DNA from 3 places in the Bacillus sp. S10(2024) genome. Region 1 is predicted to be linked to each of the others. Evidence: riboswitches for the same ligand, from Rfam matches in the RefSeq annotation. Region 1 holds a riboswitch; each other region holds the start of a gene.
What was found. A riboswitch is a leader RNA that binds a small molecule or an ion and turns the genes downstream of it on or off. The one in region 1 is predicted to bind thiamine pyrophosphate.
Positions count from the first base shown of each region.

Region 2: another riboswitch for thiamine pyrophosphate. It lies ahead of thiT (energy-coupled thiamine transporter ThiT); the one in region 1 lies ahead of thiM (hydroxyethylthiazole kinase).
Region 3: another riboswitch for thiamine pyrophosphate. It lies ahead of tenA (thiaminase II); the one in region 1 lies ahead of thiM (hydroxyethylthiazole kinase).

Region 1 covers NZ_JBFLUR010000002.1:3,144,335-3,150,240, reverse strand. Annotated here, with positions in the region: gene AB1280_RS16015 (YhgE/Pip family protein) at 1-403, shown strand, start outside; gene AB1280_RS16010 (DNA topoisomerase III) at 523-2,712, opposite strand; TPP riboswitch at 2,957-3,066, shown strand; gene thiM (hydroxyethylthiazole kinase) at 3,139-3,948, shown strand; gene thiE (thiamine phosphate synthase) at 3,964-4,617, shown strand; partial or broken gene AB1280_RS15995 (threonine ammonia-lyase) at 4,883-5,077, shown strand; gene AB1280_RS15990 (hypothetical protein) at 5,190-5,381, opposite strand; partial or broken gene AB1280_RS15985 (anaerobic C4-dicarboxylate transporter family protein) at 5,543-5,755, opposite strand.
Region 2 covers NZ_JBFLUR010000002.1:4,216,214-4,222,119, reverse strand. Annotated here, with positions in the region: gene AB1280_RS21470 (PspA/IM30 family protein) at 1-625, opposite strand, end outside; gene AB1280_RS21465 (FeoB-associated Cys-rich membrane protein) at 857-1,024, opposite strand; gene feoB (ferrous iron transport protein B) at 1,041-3,029, opposite strand; gene AB1280_RS21455 (FeoA family protein) at 3,026-3,253, opposite strand; TPP riboswitch at 3,586-3,687, shown strand; gene thiT (energy-coupled thiamine transporter ThiT) at 3,774-4,373, shown strand; gene AB1280_RS21445 (hypothetical protein) at 4,414-4,737, opposite strand; gene AB1280_RS21440 (ABC transporter permease subunit) at 4,912-5,829, opposite strand; gene AB1280_RS21435 (ABC transporter permease subunit) at 5,822-5,906, opposite strand, start outside.
Region 3 covers NZ_JBFLUR010000002.1:2,806,066-2,811,971, forward strand. Annotated here, with positions in the region: gene AB1280_RS14340 (ABC transporter substrate-binding protein) at 1-539, opposite strand, end outside; gene AB1280_RS14345 (ABC transporter permease) at 536-1,288, opposite strand; gene AB1280_RS14350 (ABC transporter ATP-binding protein) at 1,285-2,028, opposite strand; gene tenA (thiaminase II) at 1,997-2,692, opposite strand; TPP riboswitch at 2,778-2,878, opposite strand; TPP riboswitch at 2,938-3,046, opposite strand; gene AB1280_RS14360 (SH3 domain-containing protein) at 3,474-4,637, shown strand; gene AB1280_RS14365 (hypothetical protein) at 4,644-4,991, shown strand; gene AB1280_RS14370 (DUF3965 domain-containing protein) at 5,459-5,906, opposite strand, start outside.

The DNA.
Region 1 (5,906 bases):
TTATGTAGTTGATAAATTCTGGTTTGTCCTATTTAGCATGTTAATTGCTGGAGTGTTCGTTTGTATTGTATACTCACTTGTTTCTGTATTTGGAAACATCGGTAAATCTATGGCAATCGTGTTACTTGTACTACAAGTTGCTGGTTCAGGGGGAACATTCCCAATTCAAATGACGCCGAAGTTCTTCCAAGCACTTTATCCATTCCTGCCGTTCACGTATGCAATTCGTATTATTCGTGAGACAGTAGGCGGTATGCTTTGGGGTATTGTATGGAAAGACCTTCTCGTATTATGTATATGGGTAGTTGTCATGCTTATTATTGCCTTGGTCTTGAAAAAGCCAATTAATAAGTCGAGCGAAAAGTTTGTAGAAAATGCAAAAGGAAGTAAGATAATTCATTAATAACAAAAGGTTCCTGCCAATTGGTAGGAACCTTTTGTTTATGGAGAGTTATGTTGAATAACGTCGAGGCGCCGATATATTAGTGGGCATGGAAAAAGGAGTTGGCAAGCCAACTCCTTTTAATCAAACTTCAATTTCTTTAATGCTTCTGCTAATGCATTATTCAGAGGTTCTTCCTGCTGTTGTTGCTGTTTCATGTATTTTTGAACGGCACGTTTATCTGCTTTGTTACCTGATTCTTTTTTACGACGTTCTTGGAATGAGGAAAGCTTCTCACGATAGCCGCATTTACATGCGAAGATTTGGCCTTCTCCTTCACCGCGAAGTTCTAGTTTTTTCTTACATTGCGGGCAGCGTGCATTTGTCGTGCGGGATACATTTTTACGATGGCCGCATTCACGATCTTGGCATACAAGCATTTTTCCTTTTTTACCGTTTACTTCTAGCATTGGTTTGCCGCAGTCTGGGCAAGTTTTTGTGGAAATGTTGTCGTGCTTATATTTTTTATCGCTCGATTTAATTTCGGAAACAATTTCTTTTGTGTAGTTTTTCATTTCGGAAATAAATACTTCTTTTTTCAATTTTCCTTTCGCAATGGCCTCAAGTTTTTGCTCCCACTCAGCAGTTAGTGTAGGGGATTTTAACTCTTCTGGTGCTAAATCCAGTAATTGACGGCCTTTTGATGTAATGTGAATGTCTTTGCCACGTTTTTCAATTAAGAACGAATTGAACAATTTATCAATAATGTCAGCACGTGTAGCAACTGTACCTAGTCCGCCGGTTGATTTTAATGTGTCTGCAAGCTGTTTGTTTTGCGTGTCCATGTACTTTGTTGGATTTTCCATTGCTGAAAGTAATGTCGCTTCATTAAAACGTGCAGGTGGCTTCGTTTGACCAGCTGTCCCTGCAATTAGTTTTACGTTTAATGTATCGCCTTTTTCGATGCGAGGTAAAATTTGTTCCTTCAAGTCGTCTGCTGCATCGTCATCTTCAAAGCGATTTTCATATACTTCTTTCCAGCCAGAATTCACAATTGTTTTGCCGCGTGCGACGAAATTTTCATCACCGATCTTTGCACGTAACGTTAGTTGTTCGTATTCGAAAGCAGGGAATAAAACTGCTAAGAAACGTTTTACAACTAAATCGTAAACTTTGCGCTCCTTATCTGCGAAAGCTGAGAAGTTTACATAGCTTTCTGTTGGAATGATTGCATGGTGATCACTTACTTTACTATCATCAACAAAAGATTTAGAAGCTTTGATTGGTTTCGTTAAGACTTTATTGGCTAAAGAACGATACTCACCTACTCCGCAAGCTTTCAGACGTTCTGGAAGTGTTCCTACAATGTCAGATGAGATATAACGTGAATCTGTACGCGGATATGTTAATACTTTGTGCTGTTCATAAAGTTTCTGCATAATATTTAATGTTTCTTTTGCAGAATAACCAAAAATTTTATTTGCATCACGTTGTAACTCTGTTAAGTCATAAAGACCAGGAGCAAACGACTTCTTAGGTTTTTTCTCAATTTCTACTACAGTCGCATTTTGCTTTCCTAATTTTTTCACAATCGCATCAATTTTTTCTTTATCAAAGCTGCGGCTATTGCCTTTCCCATCTTGCCAAGTAAGCTTTAACTTCTCTGTTGTTTGTGCTTCAATACCGTAGTAGGTTTGTGCTTTGAAGTTTTTAATTTCGTCCTCACGTCCTGCAATAATCGCTACAGTAGGTGTTTGAACACGACCGCAATTTAATTGTGCATTGAATCTTGTAGTTAATGCACGTGTTGCATTAAGGCCGATATACCAGTCAGCTTCCGAACGGGCAACCGCTGAAGCGTATAAATTGTCGTACGCTTTACCTGGCTTCAAATTGGCAAAGCCATCTTTGATTGCTTTATCGGTAACAGATGAAATCCATAGACGTTTAATCGGCTTATTCATTCTAACTTTATCAATAATCCAACGAGCTACTAATTCACCTTCGCGACCAGCGTCTGTAGCTACGATAATTTCATTTACATCATTTCTAGTCAATTGACTTTTCACAGCATTAAATTGCTTGCCAGTTTGTTTAATCACCGTTAATTTTAAGCGTTCCGGCAGCATCGGAAGATCTTCTAGATTCCACTTTTTATACTTCACATCATAACTTTCTGGGTCTGCTAATGTAACGAGGTGCCCTAAAGCCCACGTAACAATATATTTACTGCCCTCAATGTAACCATTTCCTTTTTTATCGCACTTCAATACACGCGCAATATCACGTGCAACAGAAGGTTTTTCAGCAATTATTACACTTTTTGCCATATTTCAAACATCCTTTCAATTTCCGTAAGTTAACTATAGCATACATCCCCTTCGGATTCAGTTATTCCGAAGATTTGAACCATATTGTAGTTTTCATGTTTCTAAGTCGCTGCTATGCAAAACACAACATGACCGCTCCTATGCATGGCCAGGTGCTCTCACCTATCGAAAAAAGAGGTTTTTATATCTTTTTTTCAACTTGTTATTTCAATAGAAACGGAGTAGACTACTGAAGTAGATGAATAAGAAAACACATGGGAGTTTGTGGATGCAAACTGAGAGTACGGCTAATCCGTCGTTGACCATTTGAACCTGTTGGGTAATGCCAGCGTAGGGAGAGTGTAAAAAGCACATTATGAAGACACTTTGCATGCGCAAAAGTGTCTTTTTTGCTATATCTCCCGTTATAAAAAAGGAGAGATACATATGAAAATGAAAAAAATTGCACAAGTAGTTGAGACAGTACGAGAAAGAAATCCGCTTGTTCATAATATTACAAATGTCGTTGTGACAAATTTTACTGCCAATGGATTACTGGCATTAGGTACATCGCCTGTGATGGCATATGCGAAAGAAGAAGTAGCTGAAATGGCAAGTATCGCGGGAGCGCTCGTTTTAAATATGGGAACACTTCACCAAGAAGAAGTAGAGGCGATGCTTATTGCTGGAAAGTCAGCAAATACGCACAATGTACCAGTTGTATTTGATCCGGTCGGTGCTGGGGCAACTTCGTATCGAACAGAAGTGGCAAGGTATATTCCAAGTGAAGTAAAGCTAGCAATCATGCGTGGCAATGCAGCAGAAATAGCAAATGTGATTGATGAGAAATGGGAGATTAAAGGTGTTGATGCAGGGGGAGGAAATGGTGATGTTGTTTCAGTTGCGAAACAAGCAGCAGAGCAGCTAAACACAATTATCGTTATTACTGGAAAAGAAGACGTGATAACAGATGGAGAAAGAACTTTCATTCTTCGTAACGGTCATCCCATTTTAACGAAAGTAACAGGAACGGGTTGTTTATTAACATCCGTTATCGGAGCGTTTGCAGCAATCGAAAACGATTATGTAAAAGCGGCTGTTGCGGCGGTAACATTTTACGGTGTAGCGGCAGAAATTGCTGTAAGTAAAACAGCTGAACAAGGGCCGGGAAGTTTCCAAATTGAATTTTTAAATCAGTTAGCAAGCGTTAAGGCAGAAGACGTTGAACAATATGGAAATGTTGAAGAAATTCGTTAAGAAGGGATGAGGGAAATGGCACGTATTGATAAACGGCAGATGTCGGAGTTATTACAAGTGTATTTTATTATGGGAAGTAACAATTGCAGAAAAGATCCATTACAAGTTATGAAAGAAGCACTTGATGGTGGAGTTACACTTTTTCAATACCGTGAAAAAGGTGACGGAGCGTTAACGGGGGAAATCCGATATGCATTTGCAAAGCAGTTGCAATCCTTATGTAAAGAGTATCATGTTCCTTTTATTGTAAATGATGATGTGGAATTAGCACTAGCGTTAGAGGCAGATGGGGTTCATGTTGGGCAAGATGATGAAAACATTCAGATTGTACGTGAAAAAATGGGGGATAAAATCATTGGTGTGTCCGCTCATACAATAGAAGAAGCTCGTTTTGCGATTGAAAATGGTGCGGATTATTTAGGAGTAGGACCGATTTTTCAAACAACCACGAAAAAAGATGCAAAAGCGGTACAAGGAACGGCAGGATTACGTTTTTTCCGTGAAAGTGGTATTGAAATTCCGATTGTCGGTATTGGTGGGATTACCGCCTACAATGCTGCTTCTGTCGTGGAAGCCGGGGCGGATGGAGTTTCTGTGATTTCAGCAATTAGTTTAGCAGATTCCCCTTTTGATAGTACGAAAAAATTAGCGGAGTTAGTAAAAAAATAACGGGTTCATATATGAAAAGAACGATTTCTCATGTGCAGAAATGGTTCTTTTTTTGTATAAAACAAATTGTGCCGTTGAAACTAAAGTGTATGAATATACTGTTTCAGAGGCGACAACATGATTACGTTACAAAATATTATAGCAGCTCATGAAAAAATGAAGCATTAGCTTATGCACTTGATTTAAAAGAGCGAACTGGAGCGACATTTGTTCATCCATTTGATGACGTGTGATCGTTGAACAAGGAACAATTGGGCTAGAAATATTGCAGCAAGTATTACAAATTATCACCGATTTAGAAGCAAATGTTCCTCACATTCATTTAGAGAGAATTGGATCGAAAGTATTCCCAGGTTATGCACAGCTTCATCTTTCTCTTGAGACGAAAGATAAAGAGCATGTTGAGCAAGTGCAAATTGGGATGAAGAAGAGAGGATATAGTATCGAAGTTATTGATTGAGCTTTCCCCACCTACTGCTTCGCGCTTGAGGGTCCATGAATAGCGGGATAAATATTTAAACAAACGTTTGATTAAAAAGAGCTAGTCCCTGTAAAGGCTAGCTCTTTCTGAATTAAAACATCAGTGAAACGAGAAGCATTCCAATTCCAATTGATGTAATTGTTGCGACAAGATCCGGAATCATAAAGCTATGATTTAACACATATTTACGGATACGCGTTGTACCTGTACGGTCAAAGTTAATTGCCGCAACGATTGTTCCGTAGTTTGGATTGAACTCCCCCCACTTACCGGCTAACGCCACTTGAAGTGGGGGATTCCAGTACCTCTTGCTCCGATGACAACAGGTTCCGAAACCTCCTCCGTTCAACAAGAGAAGCTCTCTATACCGTCAATCCGAAGTATCTATAGATGACCCAGCTCTGCCCTTCACGCGTTTGAAGAAGGGGTCTTCTGAGATAAAATGATAAAGAAATATCCGTTTACAGCTGGAAACATCGCAATCAATAGTGCTGGTGAAATGCCAAGTGTTAATACAAGCGGTACTATCGCACCTACCGTTGCAGCTTGGCTATATAACAAGATTGATAGCACGAATAGTGCAAGTGCAAATAGCCATGGTGCAATCGTTACGAGTCCTTGAATAGAACCTTGAATCATTTGTAAGTTACCATTAAAAACGTGATTTGCCCTGTTTGTTAACATTATGTTACAAGAGGATTGTTTTAAAATTTTATAATTTATATGTGTAAATAAGTAGACAAATTGATTTAAATGTTGTAATCTGTGGACAGAGAATTGTTTAATTCTCGTAAAACTCCCATATCGT
Region 2 (5,906 bases), 1.1 Mb from region 1:
CTACAGCTGAGTTTTTGTTTAAACTCGCAAATTCGTCATCTAATGATTTTTCTTTTTTATAAATTTCTCCGCTCGCTTCTGCTTCAGCTTCTAATTGAAGAGCTTTTTCTTCCATGCGGCTTAAACCTGCTTTTGCTGTATTCGCATCAAAACCAGACATTGCCTGATTAATATTCTTTTGTGCTTTTGCTGCGTTCACACGCGCTACAAGCGTTTCACGTTTATTTTTTAATTCTGTTAATTGCTTACGCATTTCTTCTAATTTCATACGAAGATTATCAGCAGCCGCTTTATTTTGCTCATAGCTTGCTTTATATTCATTCATTTTTTGTTCTGCAGTTTGCTTTTCTTCTAAAGCACGGCGTGCAAGATCAATGTTATTTGCTTGAACAGCCATATGCGCTTGTTCTTCACGTTTCTTTACAAGTGCTTCTTGCTCTTCAAACAACAATTTAAATTTTTTCTCAAGTGCAATTTGTGCTGCTACGCTTTTCTCAGCTTCTTGTACATCCTCTTGCATATCACGTAAATACTGATCCGTCATTTTAACTGGATCTTCCGCTTTTTCAATTAATGAATATACATTTGACATCGTTAAATCTCTTAATCGCTTAAATACAGACATTCTAATTCCTCCTAAGTAAATTGCTTCCTATTTCAAATTCAGTACTTGGAAAACCCAAAAATCTCCCTTTACAGTAAGAATATTCATATTTCAAACCTATGTGTACATTATATCAAAAATAAAATGCACTTACATCTTGTTTTACAAATATACAAACGATAATCTGACATTCCCGCTACAACTTGTAAAAAGTAGATAAAAAAAGCTCTGCGAAATTCGCAAAGCTTTTTTCTATTTATTCACGACTTGCTCCATATCCGGGCTGCAAATCTTTGACTGACACGATTTATTTAAGGAACATGCTGCACATTTCCCTTTTTTGCTTCGCTTTACGAAGTTCATTAGCGTATATCCTGCATATCCAAAAATGACAGCTCCAATTACAATGTTAACTATCATTATGATACATCTCCTTTTAGAATCCGAGTATGGATCCGACTTGGTATATTACTAGTGTTAATACGTATGCAACCACAAGCGGGTACACAACAGAGAAAATCGTCCACTTTAGAGATCCTGTTTCACGACGGATAACCGCAACTGTTGCTAAACATGGTACATATAATAAAATAAAGAACATGAACGAATATGCTGATAACGTTGTGAAATGCGTACCGATTACGTTTCCTAGTACATCTTCTTTCACAGAATAAATAATTGCCATTGTCGAAACAACAACTTCTTTTGCTAAAAATCCTGTTAACAGAGATGCAGCTGCTTGCCATGTTCCAAAACCAAGCGGCGCAAGAATTGGAGCGAATAATCCACCAATCATTGCTAAGAAACTATCACCCATATCTACACCAAATCCAGATGGGCCCGCATAGTTTAATAACCAAATCACAACAGAACCACCGAAGATAAATGTACCTGCTTTACGTACAAATCCTTTTCCTTTTTCCCACGTACTACGCCATAATGTTTTTACTTGCGGCACACGGTAAGGCGGAAGTTCAATAACGAAAATAGATTTCTCTTCTTTTAAAACCGTAATAGACATAATTTTTGTAACGACTAACGCTAGAATAACACCAATGAGATATAAAGAAAATACAACAACCGCTTGACTATTTGGGAAAAAGACCCCTGCAAATAATGCATATACAGGTAAACGGGCTGAACATGACATAAACGGTGTCACTAAAATCGTAAGCAACCTCTCTTTTTCCTGTTCAATTGTTCTCGCTGCCATAATGCCTGGTACATTACAACCAAAACCGATAATCATAGGAATAAACGCTTTTCCGTTTAGTCCAAAAAACTCCATCACACGATCCATAACAACGGCAATACGCGCCATATATCCAGAATCTTCTAGTAATGAAATGAAGAAGAACAATACGAAAATTTGCGGTACGAATACTAATACAGCACCCACTCCTGCAATAATTCCATCTGTAACGAGCGCTCGAATGAAATCAGACGCTCCAATATTCGTAAGCCCTGCTGTTACCCAATCTGTAAGTGGACCACCGACAAATGCATCAAATTGATCAGATAAAGGCGTTCCAATCCACGAAAACGTAACTTGAAAAATTAAAAACATGATTCCTAAAAAGATCGGTATCCCCAAAATTTTATGCGTAATTAATTTATCAATTCTTTCCGAAAAAGGAATGCTTCCTTCTTTTTCATGACGAATCACACTTGTTTTCAACTTTTCAATATACGCTGCACGTACCCCGTATATGTGCTGATCTAGCGTAACATCTAATTCTTCTTCCAATGCAGAGCGAATTGCTACAAGTTCTTTATATACATGCGACTTGGTAAGTTCTTTCTCTACCACTTCGTTATTTCCTAAAAATTGAAGCGCAAGCCATCTTGCATGATCATCATTTTCTCGCTGCAATTTCTCCATAACGCGCTGGATTCCTGTCTCTACCGCTTTACCATACGAAAGAATAAACGGTTTCTGCTCCGCCTTATCGCTTTCATGAAGAGCAGCCAATAATTCCTCACAGCCTTTTCCACTTCTTGCTATAACGGGAATCACTGTTACACCTAGCATTTCAGATAACTTCTTTACATCAATCACAATCCCGCGTTGTTTTGCCACATCAATCATATTTAAACCAATAGAAAGTGGTTTTCCAAATTCCAACAATTGTAATGTTAAATGCATATTACGTTCAAATTGTGAAGAGTCCACAATATTTAACATATGATGAAATTCTTCTGTTAATAAAAACTGCGTAACAACCCCTTCATCACGGGATACAGGATTTAAATCGTATATACCTGGTAAATCTATTAACATTCCTTGCTTATCTTTTAACTTACCAATCTTTTTTTCTACGGTTACTCCGCTCCAGTTGCCAACATATTCATAAGAACCAGTAAGCGCATTAAACAATGATGTTTTTCCCGTATTCGGATTTCCTAGCAAAGCAACCTTGTTCACGTTAATTCCACCTTTATCATTTTCGCATCACAATGACGAATAGAGATTAATTGCCCACGGCATTCTAATGTACATGGACCATTAAGCATTGCTTTTTGTTTTATACAAAGCTCGCATCCTTCAGAAAATCCAAATGAAGCTAAGCGACGTTTTAATAATTTATCAAGAGATTGTAAATCTTTCACACGTACTTTTTCATCTATACTCATATCAACTAAATTCATCAAATTATCCCCCTCAAAAGATAACGATAATTATTATCAATATCAATTATAACATGACTCTCTGAAAAAACACTATACAATATGCTGTGAATTTATTACTATTTTTTGTACAATTTCAGCTTATTTAACATAAAAATTGTTGTTATATTGAATAAGGTCTGACCCGATCTCGCTTTCTACCTTTTTTAAACCTCGCACGTGGAAAAATAAAGAACTGACTACTTCTACGCACAGCCCATCCCTCTCGCCCTTCCTAAAAAGAAAAGGTATTATATTTTCATTTGCCATTCTTATCCATTGTTATTACAATAATAGTAACAATCTAAGAATCTCGTTGTCACAGGGGGAGCCGCGTTGCTGAGAGGGAATACTTTGTTCCGACCCTTAGAACCTGTTAGTTAATGCTAACGTAGGAATTGTGCAGACGTATATACATAAGTAGTGATTTTCAATTTGTGTATTTTCATCCCCCTATGATAAGGATTCTTCTTTTGTAACTTGGATGTAGGGGGATTTTTACATGCGTAACACAAATTTACAAGCAATGATAGAGGCAGCGATTCTCGCAGCATTTGCGTTAGTTATCGACATTTTGCCGCTCTCTATTAAACTTCCAACAGGCGGTTCTATCTCATTTGCTATGATTCCAATTTTTATTGTTGCTTACCGCTGGGGATTTAAAGCGAGTTTCTTAAGTGGTCTCGTTTGGGGATTATTACAAATTGTCGCAGCAGATGCAGCTATTTTTACACCGGTACAAGCGTTTATTGAATACTTCATCGCCTTTGCCTTTATTGGCTTTGCTGGATTATTTCATGCACCAATTCAACAAGCAATCGCCAATAAACAAAAAGCAAAAGCAACTATGTATATCATTATTGCTACGTTTATCGGCAGCTTAGCTCGTTACTTTTGGCACTTCATTGCCGGCGTAATCTTCTTTGGACAATATGCACCAAAAGGACAATCAGCTGTTTTATATTCCTTTATCTATAACGGCATCACAATGATTGGTTCTTTCGCAATGTGTGCGGTTCTACTTGTCGTTCTATTTACAACAGCACCGCGCTTATTTACAAGCTCGAATGCACATCATACAAACAGAAAAAAGATTGCTTAAACAGCAATCTTTTTTTACCTCAGTATTCCAAGTTATTTTCCTAATGTGATTCTCTTTTTCTTACGATTTCGGGAGTTTGAGAATGGAGTGCGCAGCTGCTCTCAAAATTATTCTTACCGTTTTGCTTATGAATCCAAGATTTCATCTCATTCCATAAAACAACTCTATGCACATCATACCCTATGTGATATTGCTCATTTATGTTCTCTTTGTAGTTCTCATTCCATTTGTACCATACTATTTTATCGCGTGAATCTACTGGTATTTCTCGCCGATCAATGACAGTTGTACAATCCTTATTATTAGCTAACATAATTGCGTCATTCTCTAATAATAAAGCAAGAGCCTCTGAGCGCTTCTCCATTCTCTTTCTCCCTTCAGTTGTAGTACCTAACGTCTTATTTCCCTAAAATGTGTGTGCCTTACATAGATAAGTTTATTCAAAATAACGTTGCTTAACTATCGATTAACCTTACAAAGAACCTTACATTTTTGTAAGAATTATAATATCAAATAAAAATATATAAATATAAAAATTTCATTTACAATCTTTCTCAAACTGCAATTCCTTATACCCATTCACAATTTTCGTCATACAAAATAATAAAATCATATAAAACAGAACTGGAATCATAATAATTCTCGGTTCAATCATGAGCTCTACATAATAATAACTAATCAAATTCGACCACTCATTTAAATATGGAAAATACAAGTTAAATTGGTCGTGCGTTTGTCCGGAAACAATCTTCGTTCCTCCAAGAAACAACTTAAAAATAGACAAATGCAACATAAGAAGGAGCACTTGTACCATTTGTTCTCCCACTTGAAAGATAATTTGTGGGCTTAGTGCCTTAATCATATGCGTTCGAAATACATGCCCTTTACTTCCTCCCAATAAGAATGAGCTTTGCACATAATCCTTCTGCCAAATCTGCTGAACTTCTTGCTGAAATAATCGCGTTAAACTCGGAAGGGCAACGAGAATGAACACGGCAATTTGTATATATAATAATTGGACATTTGTAACAACCTGCTCCGTCCGTATTTCATATATGACAAAAGGAGTGAGTAAGAAAAAACAAAAGATTGTTTGCGGAAATAGTTGCAAATTCATCAAAAAGTGATGGAAGAAAATTAATTTTCGCTTCACATGACTCATAAAAAAACCAATGCACAGCGATACAATAACTCTTACGACGGCAACAAATAGTGCAATTAAAATCGTGTATTTTGCCCCGTCCATTACCTTATAAAATAAATCTTCCCCTCTTCGATCTGTTCCGAACCAATACTCACGAGATGGAGAAAATGGTGCAGCTTCTACAAGTGTGTCATTTTCATCATAACGATATTGCTTCACTGCAGGTTCATGCTTTACATATGGCAGAAAAAAACTGATAAGAAGCAAAAGAAAAACAATGGTAACAAATATAATATGGAAGTGCCTACGCATACAATTTCTCCTTTCGCCATTGTAGAAATAGAACGACTCCATAAATAGGTACGATAAAAAGCAAAAGCAAATACACA
Region 3 (5,906 bases), 340 kb from region 1:
GTAAGAGCCGGTACTAAATCAAAACCAACATCAACTACTTTTACGTTGTTTGGATTTCCCCCGTCTTCTTTAATCATCGTTTTTAAATATTCTTCACTTAACGGTGTCCCTGAATATCCAACTGTTTTTCCTTCCAAATCTTTAGGAGAAGAAATGCCTGCTGATTTTAGCGATACAACATGGTTTAAAGGGGAACGAACAACTGCACCGATAGATTTCACTGGAATGTGTTCATTCGCTCTCGCAATCACAACGTCAGGCTGATAATACAATCCAACAGTTACTTTTCCTGCTGCTGCTAACGTTAATGGATCAGTTGGATTAGAAGGAAATTTAATATTTACCTTCACACCTTCTTCTTTAAAATAACCTTTTTCCATTGCTGCATAAATAAAGCTATGCACTGCATTTGGATACCAATCGAGCATGACAGTGACTTCTTTTTCGCCTTTTTTCTTTTCTGATGCCGAATTGCTAGAACACCCAACAATCATCGCGATTAACAATGTAAATACAAAGATGCGCTTTACTAATTTCATGAATGCTTCCTCCAACTAATACATTTTCTCTCAAATATCGAAACGAGTAATACAAAGAAAATAGCGAGCAATGACAATAAAACAATTGGTGCAAACACACCCGCACCATCCATTTGTGTCATCATTCGTTTACTAAAATAGCCTAGTCCTGCTTGTGCTCCAAGCCACTCTCCAATCGCTGCCCCAATCACGCTAAACGGCACAGCCACCTTTAAAGCTGAGAAAAAATAGGGAAGTGCAGACGGTAATTTCAATTTGAAGAAAACATCTTTTTTTGTTGCACCATATGTAATTAAAAGCTCTTCCCACTCCTTTTTCGTACTACAAAGGCCATCATACGTATTTACTGTAATGGGAAAGAATGTAATCAGTACTGTGACAACAACCTTACTCCAAATCGAATAGCCAAACCATAAAACAAATAATGGTGCTAAAGCTGTAATGGGAATCGTCTGTGAAGCAACTAATAGCGGATAAAATGCCTTCTCAGCAAATGTACTCATACTCATCAACATTGCTAACCCAACACCTAATACGATAGAAATAACAATGCCGATCACTGTAACAGAGAGCGTTGCTGGTAAATGCACCGTAAGCAATATATTCCGCAAATCCCATATTTTTTGAACAATGGCACTTGGAGACGGTAAAATGTACATTTCATCAAGAATCCGTGCTCCTACTTCCCAGCCAATCAGCAAAATAGTCGTTACAATAATGGCCGGAACATAATCTACAATTCGCTTCATACAAGCACCTGTCTTTGCAATATGCCAATGAGTTCATCTTTTAATGCCAGCATTTCTGGGTGATGCAAATCTTTTCGAGACCGTTCTTGCCCAAGTGGCACAGTCCGCTCAGTTAATAATGTAATGGGCTGCTCTGTTACGATAAAAATACGGTTAGAAAGATACAGCGCTTCATCAACATCATGCGTAATAAACAAAATTGTTTTTTGCCAATATTCCCACTGTTCAAACAACCATTCTTGCAAAGATGCCTTCGTTAATGCATCAAGTGCACTAAACGGTTCATCTAATAGTAAGAGGTCACCGCCCGTTAACAACGTCCGAATAAACGATACGCGTTGCCGCATTCCGCCTGATAAATCTTTTGGCTGTTTCTTTTCATACCCTTGCAGTCCAAATTGCTCCAGCAGCTCTTGTGCTTTCATGTGTGCTTCTTTTTTCTTCATGCCTTGACATTCAAGTGGCAAAGCTGCATTTTCAATAATGGTTCGCCACGGGAGTAACATATCTTTTTGCGGCATATAGCCAACAGGAGTTGTTCCCATTACATCAATCGTGCCAGCATTCGCTTTCTCAAGTCCCGTAATAAGCCGAAACAATGTACTTTTCCCGCAGCCACTCGGCCCGATAATGCTAATAAATTCTCCTTCTTGTACTACAGCATTAAGGCTCTTGATAATCGGTTTCTCATCATAATGAAAAGAAACGTTATGAAATTGTAGTATGTTTTTGTTCCTCAAAACCCCACATCTCCTTACGATATGCCATATCCCAAAATAAGTATTCAAAACGGCTGGAATATAAGAAAATTTCTTCTAAACGATTTAATTCTTCTTCTGTTTTCCCAATTGCAATTTCATTACATAAATCAATTAACCATATACAAAGATTCCCATATTCTTCTGAGCTGTATCCTTGAATCCACTCACCAAAAAATTCATGATCACGCGCGGATGGAATAGCATTTAAGCGCTTCCCAATCTCCCAATAACTCCACATACATGGAAGCAATGCTACAATTAACTCAGCAAGTGTACCGTTTTGTGAAACTGACATCATATAGTTTGTATATGCTAGATTCATAGCAGACGGCTTTGCTAATTCCATTTCTTCAACAGAAATTCCTAAACGCTTTGCGTATTGTTTATGAATCATCATTTCTCCATTTAAAATCCCATCGATTTGTTCAGCAAACTTCGCCATTACTTTTGGATTTGTTGCTTTTACAACACCAATTGCATATAACTTTGCGTAATCTAACAAATACAAATAATCTTGAACAATATAATATTGAAATCTATCTTTCTCTAACGTTCCATCTCCCATCCCTGTTACAAATGGATGATTATGACTCTTCTCCCAAACAGGTTGCACCTTTTCAAATAATCTTTCACAAAATGTCATCTCCGCTTCCCCTTCCTGTATATATGTTTCCAAATAAAAAACCACTTCTATATAAGAAGTGGCCACAGCAAACAAAAGAAAAACTCATTTGTTGTTTCCACTTCCCTACGCTAGCATCACCTAGATCAGGTCATAAGGGTTAAGGATTTTACCTCTCTCAGCTTTTAAGCACCCCTAGTGGTGTTCTATAAAATTTTCAATAAAAAATCCCCGTTTCTATGCATAAAGAAACGGGGACGTTATTTATATCGTCCAAATTGCTTCCCTACGCTAGCATCATCTAGATCAGGTTCAAGGGTCAAAGACTATAGGTCTTACTCTCAGCTAGCAAAACTAGCTCCCCTAGCAGTATATTCATTTAACATAGTCAGTATACCATCACCCTATCTCATCGGCAACTCTTTTCATTTCTCCTTCTACCTATCTGTAAGTTCAGAAAAAAACGAATTCCTTTTCGCTATTTCCATAATAGCTATAAATCTGCTATCCTTTTATTATATATCCATTTTCACTTTTCGACATTTAAGTCGCTGCTATACAAAATACATCATAACCACTACTTGTTTTCTCCTTTTGTTTTAAGCCTTGCATGTGGTAGAAAAAGTCCTTGATCATTTCTATGTGCAGCCAAATTCTCCACTCTAAAAAAAAAGAGTTTTTAACTTACACATAGAGAAAAAGCTTTCGTTTGTTTTTAATCTATAAATATGTTTCAAACTTAATATCCACATATTATAATTTAAATTATAACAATGCATTACTTAAGGAGGTCAATGAATATATGAATTTAAAAGTCGCAGCACTAACAGCAACTACTGTAGCAGTTGCCTCTATGCTCCCCTCTATGGCAGACTCTAATGTACATACTGTAGAAGCAGAGCAAACTGCAAAAGCAAAAATTGGTTATGTTAAAACGGAAACGTTACAAATGTACAATAGCCCGAATGGAACAGACCCTGTTATTGACAATATTACACGTAACACTCCCGTTACTATTTTAGAAACAACAAATGAATGGTACAAAGTTCACATTCACAATAAAACTGGTTATGTCAAAAAAGACGCCATTTCTTTAACAAAGCCACAAAATGGTGAGAATCAATATATCGTAAATGCAGATGCATTAAACGTTCGCTCTGAACCAAACACACAATCTGAAATTATTACTGTATTACCAAGTGGGAAATTTGTTACTGTTCAAGAAGAACAAGAGGGATGGTATAAAGTTGTACATAATGGAACAAGCGGCTATGTAAAGAAAGAATTTTTATCTAACGCCGATCAGCCATTAGTAAAGGGAATTACTGTACAAGGCGGAAGTTCTTATTACGTTGCCACTCCAACATTAAAAGTACGTAGCGGAGCAGGAACAAATGCAGCCATTATCGGTTCTTTACCAAATGGAACACAAGTACAAGTCGTTGAAAGTGTGGGAACATGGTATAAAATTCGCTACGGATCAGGATATGGCTATGTTGCACAGCATTATGTAGTACAAGGACAAAAACAACAGCAGCAACCAAAACAGCAAGCTACCCCATCTATTCCAGCTGCATTTAAATATCCTGCCCAAGGGAAAATCAGCTCAGAATTTGATGTACGCTGGGGAAAAATGCACTACGGCGTAGATATTGCAGCAACAGGAAATGTTCCAATCCAAGCTGCCGCATCTGGGACTGTTGTAAAATCATATTATTCTACAAGCTATGGAAACGTTGTATTTGTTGCCCATCGTATAAACGGGAATTTATACACAACTATATATGCTCACATGAAAAGTCGTGCTGTCAAAGCAGGAGATACAGTGACAACAGGTCAATTGCTCGGTTATATGGGAAATACAGGACATTCATATGGACAACACTTGCATTTTGAATTACATAACGGGGAATGGAATTTCGAAAAAACAAATGCTGTAAATCCACTTCCTTTCTTAGTTAGGTAACGCATAATGACACGTAATATTCCATTACTTATTGAGTATTTAGCGTTTTTCGGTTTAATTTGTTGCTTATTAATTTACAACACAAACACTGTATCTTTAAGCATTATTATTACATTTGTTACTTGTGAAGTGCTTATGGAAATATTCAAAATTCGACTGAAGCGACATATTTCGCACATATATACTACCCTATTTATTATAAGTTCTTTAATAACAAACATAATTTTTAATGGCTTGCATATTTCTGCAATGTTTCCAGTATTTTTTGTGGCTATTCTTCTTATCGTATCTCAATATATATACGTCCCAGAACATCGTAAACAACAACAGCAGGAAAAAGCATGGAAAGTTTGAAAATAGTGCGACGATTCTTTCATACGAGTCTAACAAAATCTTTTCTAGACTCGTATGAAAGAATGAATCATTTTTTCGGCATTAAAGATAATAGAAATAGCCAATTTCTTTTGTACAGCATGATTTCTCTTACAATTATTTCTCTTTGCCTTTACTATTAAAAAAGGATTCCACATCATGTGGAATCCTTTTTTACGTTATATATAAACTACTTTTAATTTTTCAACATATAAGTGGCTGCAATACAGAATAAAACATGACTACTTCTATGTATGACCAGATGCTCTCGTCCTCTCTTAAAAAGAAAGGGATGTTTATGTCGGTTTTTCAATTTGCATTTACATAAATTAAAAGTCTGCTATAAAACTACTTGTCTATTTTATCCCGCATTAACAGACAGTAAAAAACCGATTCGTTCAACTAACCATCAATGGAGGATGAAGCCCCCCACTGATAGAAATTTCACTTTATCCGCATGCATATTGCTCATAAATAAAACTTAAATTATATTTATGTTCTAAATTCATACGTTGTTCATCACTGCACCAATAAAATAAAATATCATGTATTGATGCATAACGCTTATTCTTTAAAAATTGCTTAATAAAGGAAGGAAAACAATTTGGTAATTGTATAAATATATAATTGCGTAGTAATTCCTCTTTATAACCGATTCCTTTGCATATATACAGAAGTTCTTCACAATAATACATTTGCTGTGGAACTTGAATCATTTCAAAAAATGGAATGTATGATAATAATTTCCCTATAAAGTTCTCATATTTTGTTATAAACTCAAATGACATATGTTCCATCATCTCTTTTATAACAAACAAATAATCATCAATATGAGTTGTTTTTAACGGATTCAGACGATCAGATATTTGTGCAATCACTGCACGCTGACATGCTATA